2 regions of the Solibacillus sp. FSL K6-1126 genome follow, and region 2 is predicted to be linked to the other one. Evidence: riboswitches for the same ligand, from Rfam matches in the RefSeq annotation. Region 2 holds a riboswitch; the other holds the start of a gene.
The links. Region 2 has a riboswitch for S-adenosylmethionine ahead of metK (methionine adenosyltransferase). Riboswitches for the same ligand answer to the same signal wherever they lie in the genome.

Region 1: it holds a riboswitch for S-adenosylmethionine, as region 2 does, so the genes downstream of both, MHH44_RS02340 (O-acetylhomoserine aminocarboxypropyltransferase/cysteine synthase family protein) here and metK (methionine adenosyltransferase) in region 2, are expected to answer to the same signal.

The regions. Positions count from the first base shown of each region.
Region 1 covers NZ_JBBOPD010000001.1:479,539-483,755, forward strand. Annotated here, with positions in the region: gene MHH44_RS02330 (hypothetical protein) at 1-400, shown strand, start outside; gene nfsA (oxygen-insensitive NADPH nitroreductase) at 643-1,377, opposite strand; SAM riboswitch class I at 1,624-1,738, shown strand; gene MHH44_RS02340 (O-acetylhomoserine aminocarboxypropyltransferase/cysteine synthase family protein) at 1,855-3,159, shown strand; gene MHH44_RS02345 (hypothetical protein) at 3,349-3,747, shown strand.
Region 2 covers NZ_JBBOPD010000001.1:3,117,368-3,121,584, forward strand. Annotated here, with positions in the region: gene MHH44_RS15405 (alpha/beta hydrolase) at 1-47, opposite strand, end outside; gene MHH44_RS15410 (gamma carbonic anhydrase) at 301-813, shown strand; gene metK (methionine adenosyltransferase) at 930-2,126, opposite strand; SAM riboswitch class I at 2,390-2,505, opposite strand; gene pckA (phosphoenolpyruvate carboxykinase (ATP)) at 2,705-4,217, shown strand, end outside.

The DNA of each region.
Region 1 (4,217 bases), 2.6 Mb from region 2:
GAGTTGGCTGTCAGCTGTACTCGATGCGAACGGATTCCTGCAAAATTACTTTATCGTGTCAGCAGCAAATCCTGAAATTTCGGCGTATGGTACAACACCAAATGAAGCGTTAAGACTTTATAAAACAGCGCTAAGTCGTGGCGGAAGTACGGTAGACGGTACTTCAAATGCTGAAGAAGCAAAGGCGACGGTAAAAGTTGTGCGTGTTTATAAAGAGCGTGTAGGTGATTTCACGATCGTATCATTCCTGGCAAATACAGGTGAAAACTTCATTGTTTCTACAGAAGTTGCACCGTTTGCAATTTACTTACAAGAAGGCGATCAGGCGACCATTACGTATGCGAAAACAGGGGAAGATTTCCAGCCTGTGAAAGCATTGCAAATTGAAGGATTGAAATAAATAAAGCAATTTGGGCAGAAGTAGAAGTACCGCTGGATAAGAAGAAAACCCTTATTAAGAAACGGATACTTTGTAAAATTGATTGGAATGTAGGGCGACTCCGGCGGGAACAGCACGACGCCTGAGACTACAGGCTCAGGCCGTGCCCGCGGAAAGCGTCCCGGAATGGAAATCAATTTTTAACGCTCAGCAAAAAATGCTATTTTTCTCATAGAGAAAAATAGCATTTTTGGTTTATAAGCCTACTTCCAAGTGAAACCTTGTGAAGCGAGAAACTCTTTCATATGTGGACGATTTTGTTCTACTAAGTAATCAGCCATTTGCTTCGTCCATGTTGCCGTCTTTTGATTTGAAGATCGGCTGCTGTAATAGTCTTCCATAATGCCATCATACTCATCTAGAAGCGTATCGTATTGATCAAGATCATAGCCATTTTCATGCAATACCGCAGCTACTGGTAAACGTGGTTTTGTTTCATTGCGTTTTGTCGGTGTACCAATCGTCATCGCAAATAGCGGGAAAACATATTCCGGTAAATTGAACAGCTCGCTAATTTCCTTAGGATTTGTACGGGCACCGCCAATATAGCAAATGCCATAACCCATTGATTCTGCTGCAATAACAAAGTTTTGCGCAAATAATGCAACATCTGCTACACCTACAAGCACGTTTTCAGCCGTGTCAGCAGAAATATCGACTCCGTGCTTTTGACCAGCTACCTGCAAACGTTTGAAATCTACGCAAAATAAGAAAGAGGCACCAGCTGTTTTGAATTGGAATTCGTTTTTAGACAGTTCACCCAGTTTAGTTTTCTTTTCTTCATCCGTTACCCAGATAACACTGTATGCCTGCACAAAATGCGAGCTTGCCGCCATTTGTGCTGTTTCGATTAAATCGATGACAGTTTCTTTTGAAATTTCCTCACCTGTATATTTGCGAACAGATGTGTGACTGCGTAATAATTCTTTTGTATTCACGTGAACATCTCCCTTTTATGTAATAAAAATCTTAATGGTATATCCTTCAAGCTTATTTTAGTCAATATTTTAGTTGAAGTCGATTATAAGCGTCTATTCAATTCATAGGGAGGAAATTTTTGCATATCGTTAAATACAGATAAGAGTAATCAGAATAGAAATCTGAAAATTTTAATTTTTTTGTGTTGACATATCGGATTAGTATGTTTTATACTGAGACTCAACGATGGAACACAAATCACATAACTCTTATCAAGAGCGGCGGAGGGAATAGGCCCTGAGATGCCCGGCAACCAGTAAGTGATGAACTGACTAAGGTGCTAAATCCTACAAAATGGACAATCATTTTGAAAGATAAGAGGAGGCAAACTTGCTCATGCGCAACCCTCTTCTTAACTGAAGAGGGTTTTTTTCATTTAAAAAATCCTCCTCAAAAACACCGATTTCACCATCGATTAAATTTTTGGGGGTATTAAAATGACAAATTTAAGACCAGAAACATTATTATTACACGGGGGTCAAAAGCCAGACCCGGAAACAGGAGCAATTGCAGTTCCGGTTTACCGTACAACGGCCTATGCATTTAATGACACAGCTCATGCGCAACGTCTATTTGCATTACAGGAAACAGGCAATATTTATTCAAGAATTATGAACCCGACAGTCGGGGCATTTGAGGAACGGGTTGCTTTATTAGAAGGGGGCACAGCTGCAGTAGGGCTTTCATCTGGCGCAGCAGCAGTAGCATTTTCTATTTTAAACGTAGCCGGTGCAGGGGATGAAATTGTAGCGGCAGGTTCACTTTACGGTGGGACATATAATTTATTCGCGACAACATTGCCTCGCTACGGCATTACAGTAAAATTCGTAGATGAATCAAATCCTGAGAATTTCCAAGCGGCAATCACTGATAAAACGAAGGCAATCTTCGCAGAAATTATCGGAAATCCAAGCTTGAAAGTACTGGATATTGAAGCGGTAGCAAACATCGCTCATGACAATGGTCTTCCTTTATTAATCGACAGCACATTTGCTTCCCCATATGGAAGTAATCCGATTGAATTCGGCGCGGATGTTGTCATTCATTCTGCAACAAAATGGATTGGCGGTCATGGAACGACGATCGGCGGGATTGTCGTTGATGCCGGTAAATTCGACTGGACACAAGGAAGACATCCAGGGTTTACAGAACCCGATACTTCATACCACGGTCTAAGATACGGAATTGACACAGCAGGCGCTGCATTTGCGACAAAGCTTCGTGTTCAACTATTGCGTGATTTTGGTCCAACATTATCTGCTGACGCGGCATTTAATTTCCTGCAAGGACTTGAAACGCTTCATTTGCGTATTGTCCGACACAATGAAAATACACAGAAAGTTGCAGAGTATTTAAGAAACCACCCATTTGTGGAGTACGTGAATTACAACGGCTTTGAAGATTTTGCGACACATGATTTAGCGAAAAAGTATTTGAAAAACGGCTTCGGATCAATCATTACGTTCGGAATTAAAGGCGGACGTGAAGCTGGCCGCCAAGTAATCGATAACGTGGAATTGTTCTCACATGTAGCGAACGTTGGCGATGCCCGTTCATTAATTATTCATCCTGCGAGCACAACACACCAACAGTTATCTGCGGAAGAATTAAAAACTGCCGGCGTATCGGAAGAGCTCATTCGCTTATCGATCGGGTTAGAAGCAGCGGAAGATATTATCGCGGATTTAGAGCAGGCATTAGCGAAAGTTGCAGCGGAAATTGGAGTAGAAACAAACGCATAATGCTTTAAAAAAGGCTTAGCTTTTCCCATTCGAAAAGCTAAGCAATTTTTAGAAAATTAATCCCTACTATTTTTATAAGTTTTATTGACAAATTAAATACCTAGTAATACAATTGGGATAATTATATTACCAACCGGAAAAATTTAAAGTGATGTTGCAGCATCATTGGAAGAAAAGGAGTTGTTCAACATGGGGAAAGTATACAGTGCACAAAACGTTGCAGCCTATATTATTTATGAACTAAATGACGTAAAGGAATTTGTGAACGCTTGTGCGATCCAGCAAATTTTGGCGGATGTGAATACAATGTGGCAGCATGTTTTCGGACACAGTGCTTTCTCAGAACAAGCTCACGATCTTGCCACAGCGGGTTATGTTATAAAAGAAGTTGCCGAGGAATACAAAATTCATGGTACAGCCCATATTTTATCGCCAGCTAGAGAGTGGTTCTTAAAATATGGGGAATTTCAGTTAGTAGAGCGCCCATACGCGGTCCCTGACTTCTCGGCAAAAGAGGAAATCGTCATGACCAAGATTTTAACTGCCTATCGTTTACGGGCATATAATGATATAAACGTGGCAGTATAAAATAATTCCGGAACACTAGCGAGCCCCCTTGCTAGTGTTTTTTTATTTGGTGATTTTTTTACACGGTGTATATGGTTTATTAGAAGTATGAAAACGATTATTAGAAGAAATTTTGGGGATATTAGAAGAAATGTCGATGTTATTAGAATTTGGGTGAATTTGAAGGTTGGGTACGCTTATTTTCCGGGCAGGAAATGGTTGTTGAAACCGGTGTTTGCGATTTATTAGAACAATGATGAGCGATATTAGAAGAAGTGTGAGCGATATTCGCAAATTGAGTGTGGATATTAGCAGATTGCGACCCCATTTTAGAACATTAACCGGTTATATTAGAAGATCGCAATTTTATTAGAACATTTCAAAATATATTAGACGATTTCTGAATATATTAGAACATAACAAAACTCTCTCAACTACTTAGCCCAAAACACAAGTAGTGACTGGAAATATTAACATCATAGTCTCCAAAT
Region 2 (4,217 bases):
ATAACGACTACGGCTTTTGGTTGTTGCTCTGTTTCCCATTTCCACATGGCCAATACTCCTTACATATAAAATATTTTTATGACATAAACACGTGATCCTTTAATTCAGGAATGAGTTTGCCGATTATCAAAAAATTACGATATTGCACCTTCTTTAACATCGGCATCATTATATTACTATTTATTTGTATAATTATAATACATTCCGTTCTAAAAGAAATGTTAATTGAAAAATCTTCACGTTTTGTTACGATATCTATAGATTTATCTACAATTTTATAGAAGAAATGAGGAAATGCACATGATTTACCCTTATAAGGATAAAATACCAACGATTCACCCTTCTGCATTCATTGCAGACTATGCCACAATTACCGGTGATGTAACAATCGGTGCCGAAACTTCAATTTGGTTTAACACGGTAATTCGTGGCGATGTAAACAAAACTATAATTGGTGACCGTGTCAGTATCCAGGATTTGAGCTGCCTTCACCAAAGTCCCGCTGCCCCTCTCATTATTGAAGACGAAGTAACAGTAGGTCATCAAGTTACATTACATAGCTGTACAATTAAAAAACGCGCTTTAGTTGGTATGGGTTCCATCATACTGGACGGGGCTGTTATAGGCGAGGGTGCATTTATTGGTGCCGGCAGTCTTGTACCACCGGGAAAAGTGATTCCTCCCAATTGTTTAGCGATGGGTCGCCCAGCAAAAGTCGTACGTGAAGTGACAGCAGAAGATCGCGCAGATATGGATCGGATAATTTCAGAATATGTGGCAAAAGGGCAATACTATAAATCACTTCAAAAATAATTTAACAGTCATTCCCCTCTTTGAATCTTATAAATCTATACCTTGTTAAAAAGAAATCTTATATAAGATCATAAAAAAGGAGCTATCCATTAAACTGGATGCTCCTTTTTATTATATTAAATTCCTGCTTTAGCTTTCAATTCAGCCGCTTTATCCGTACTTTCCCATGGCACATTTAAATCTGTGCGACCGAAATGTCCGTATGCTGCTGTTTGCTTATAAATCGGACGACGTAAATCAAGCATTTTAATAATGCCCGCAGGACGTAAATCAAATAGCTCACGTACCCAGTTCACGATTTTTGATTCTTCTACTTTTCCTGTACCGAATGTATCAACCGCGATTGATACAGGTTGTGCAACACCGATTGCATACGCCAGTTGCACTTCAGCACGGTCAGCTAGGCCAGCTGCTACAATGTTTTTAGCAACATAACGTGCTGCATATGCTGCAGAGCGGTCAACTTTTGTCGCATCCTTACCGGAGAATGCTCCGCCACCATGACGCGCATAGCCGCCGTAAGTATCAACAATAATTTTACGACCTGTAAGACCTGCATCTCCTTTAGGCCCGCCGATTACGAAACGACCTGTTGGGTTGATGAAGTATTTTGTTGCTTCATCCAATAATTGAGCAGGAACAACCGGTTTAATAACGTGCTCTTTAATATCTGTTTGAATTTGTTCTAATGTTGCTTCTTCATCATGCTGTGTTGAAATAACGATTGTATCCACACGAACAGGTTCATTGTTTTCATCATATTCGATTGTTACTTGTGTTTTACCATCCGGACGTAAATATTCCAATTCTCCTGATTTACGTACTTCTGTTAAACGACGTGCTAATTTATGAGCTAAAGAAATTGGCATCGGCATTAATTCCGGTGTTTCGTTACATGCATAGCCGAACATTAATCCTTGGTCGCCTGCACCGATTGCTTCCAGTTCATCATCCGTCATTGAACCTTCACGTGCTTCCAATGCTTGGTCAACACCTTGTGCAATGTCAGGTGATTGCTCTCCTACAGCTACTAGTACTGCAAGGTTTTCCGCATCAAAGCCGTACTTACCGCGTGTGTAGCCGATTTCTGCCACTGTATCACGGATAATTCCTTTCATATCTACATAAGTAGAAGTTGTAATCTCACCAGATACTAGTACTAAGCCTGTTGTTACCGTAGTTTCACAAGCTACACGTGCATTTGGATCTGCAGCTAAAATAGCGTCTAAAATGGCATCCGAAATTTGGTCACAAATTTTATCCGGATGTCCTTCCGTTACACTTTCTGATGTAAACAGTCGACGATTTGTCATGTCATTTCCTCCTAAATCACTTTGGCAATTGTTTTTTATTGATACGGTACTCATTACCCATGTCCGTTATATAAAGCAATTACGCTAATGCGTATCTACCTTTTAACGTCAAGCTATATTTGCTTTAACACGAGGGTCTGAAAGGCTGTAACTATATAATTTTCGCTCAGCACGAAATTGTAAAACAAAATAAAAAAAATCCTTTCTCTCATAGCCGTGTTCATCACACGTGAGGAAAGGATATTACGTTTCGTTACCTTTCACTCTTATCGTTCAAGGGAATTTTTGCCCTTGCATCAGGTTGGCACCAACACGTATAAAATATACGCAGGTTGCCGGGTTTCATAGGGCCTGCCCCTCCACCAGCTCGGGATAAGAGTATCCGTTCAATTAAACATCTTACGCAAAAAAACAAGTGCTGTCAACAAATTTTGACGTATTTCGCAATGTTTAAAATTCCGGAAAAAATAATTTGCAATTAGTATAGATTATTTCACTTAATGTGTTATACTATTTTTGAATTAGGAATCAACTCCCCTCTATAAGGGAATACTATAAAAAAGGATGGTATTTAATAGATGAATTCGGTAGAAATTGCTAACGAGCTGAAAGAACTTTTAAACGGGGAAAACATCAAAACTCAATTATCTGTTCCACAATTAGTTGAAAAAGCTACATCACGCGGAGAAGCCGTGCTGACTGTTGAAGGTGCATTACGTGCCCAAACAGGAAAATACACTGGCCGTTCTCCAAAAGATAAATATATAGTAAAAGAAGAAATTTGCAACAATAAAATCGATTGGGGCAAAGTTAACCGTCCGATTTCTGCAGAGGTATTTGATAAACTTTATGTGAAAGTTGTAAATTACTTAAAAGAACGTGACGAGTTATATGTATTCAACGGTTTTGCAGGTGCAGACAAAGAGTCTCAATTATCCATTAAAGTAATTAATGAATATGCTTGGCATAATCTATTCTGTCATCAATTGTTCATCCGCCCAACAGCAGACGAATTGGCTAAACATGTTGCCGAGTTTACAATCGTATCTGCGCCAAACTTCAAAGCAGATCCTGAAGTAGACGGTACAGGATCGGAAACATTCATTATAACATCTATTGAAAAGAAAATCATCTTAATCGGCGGAACTGAGTACGCAGGTGAAATGAAGAAGTCAATCTTCGGTATTATGAACTACTTATTGCCTGAACAAGGTATCTTCCCAATGCATTGCTCTGCAAACGTTGGTGAAGGTGGCGATGTTGCATTATTCTTCGGTCTATCTGGTACGGGAAAAACAACTTTATCTGCTGATAAAGATCGTAAATTAATCGGTGACGATGAGCACGGTTGGTCTGATAACGGCGTATTCAACATTGAAGGTGGATGCTATGCAAAAACAATCAACCTATCTGCTGAAAATGAGCCGGAAATTTATAATGCAATTCGCTTTGGTTCAGTACTGGAAAACGTTGCGGTAGATCCTGAAACACGCGAATGCGACTATGCTGACGGTTCATTAACAGAAAATACACGTGTCGCTTACCCTATCGACTATATTGACAATATTGTGTTACCATCAGTAGCAGGTCATCCAAATACAATCGTCTTCTTAACAGCCGATGCATTTGGTGTATTACCTCCTATTTCTAAATTGACAAAAGAGCAGGCAATGTATCACTTCCTAAGTGGTTTCACATCAAAACTTGCCGGCACAGAACGTGGTGTAACAGAGCCAGAACCAGTATTCTCTACATGCTTCGGTTCTCCATTCCTACCGCTTGCTGCAACAGTTTATGCAGAGCAATTAGGTAAGAAAATTGATGAGCACGGTTCACAAGTTTTCCTAGTAAACACTGGTTGGACTGGTGGCGAATATGGTGTAGGCAGCCGTATGAAGCTTTCTTATACACGTGCAATGGTTCGTGCTGCAATCGATGGTAAATTAAATAACGTTGAGACAACTCAAGATGCAGTATTTGGATTAAACATTCCAGTAGCCGTTGAAGGTGTACCATCTAGCGTATTAAATCCTCGTGATGCATGGGCAGATAAAGCTGCATATGACAAAAAAGCTGCTGAACTTGCTGATC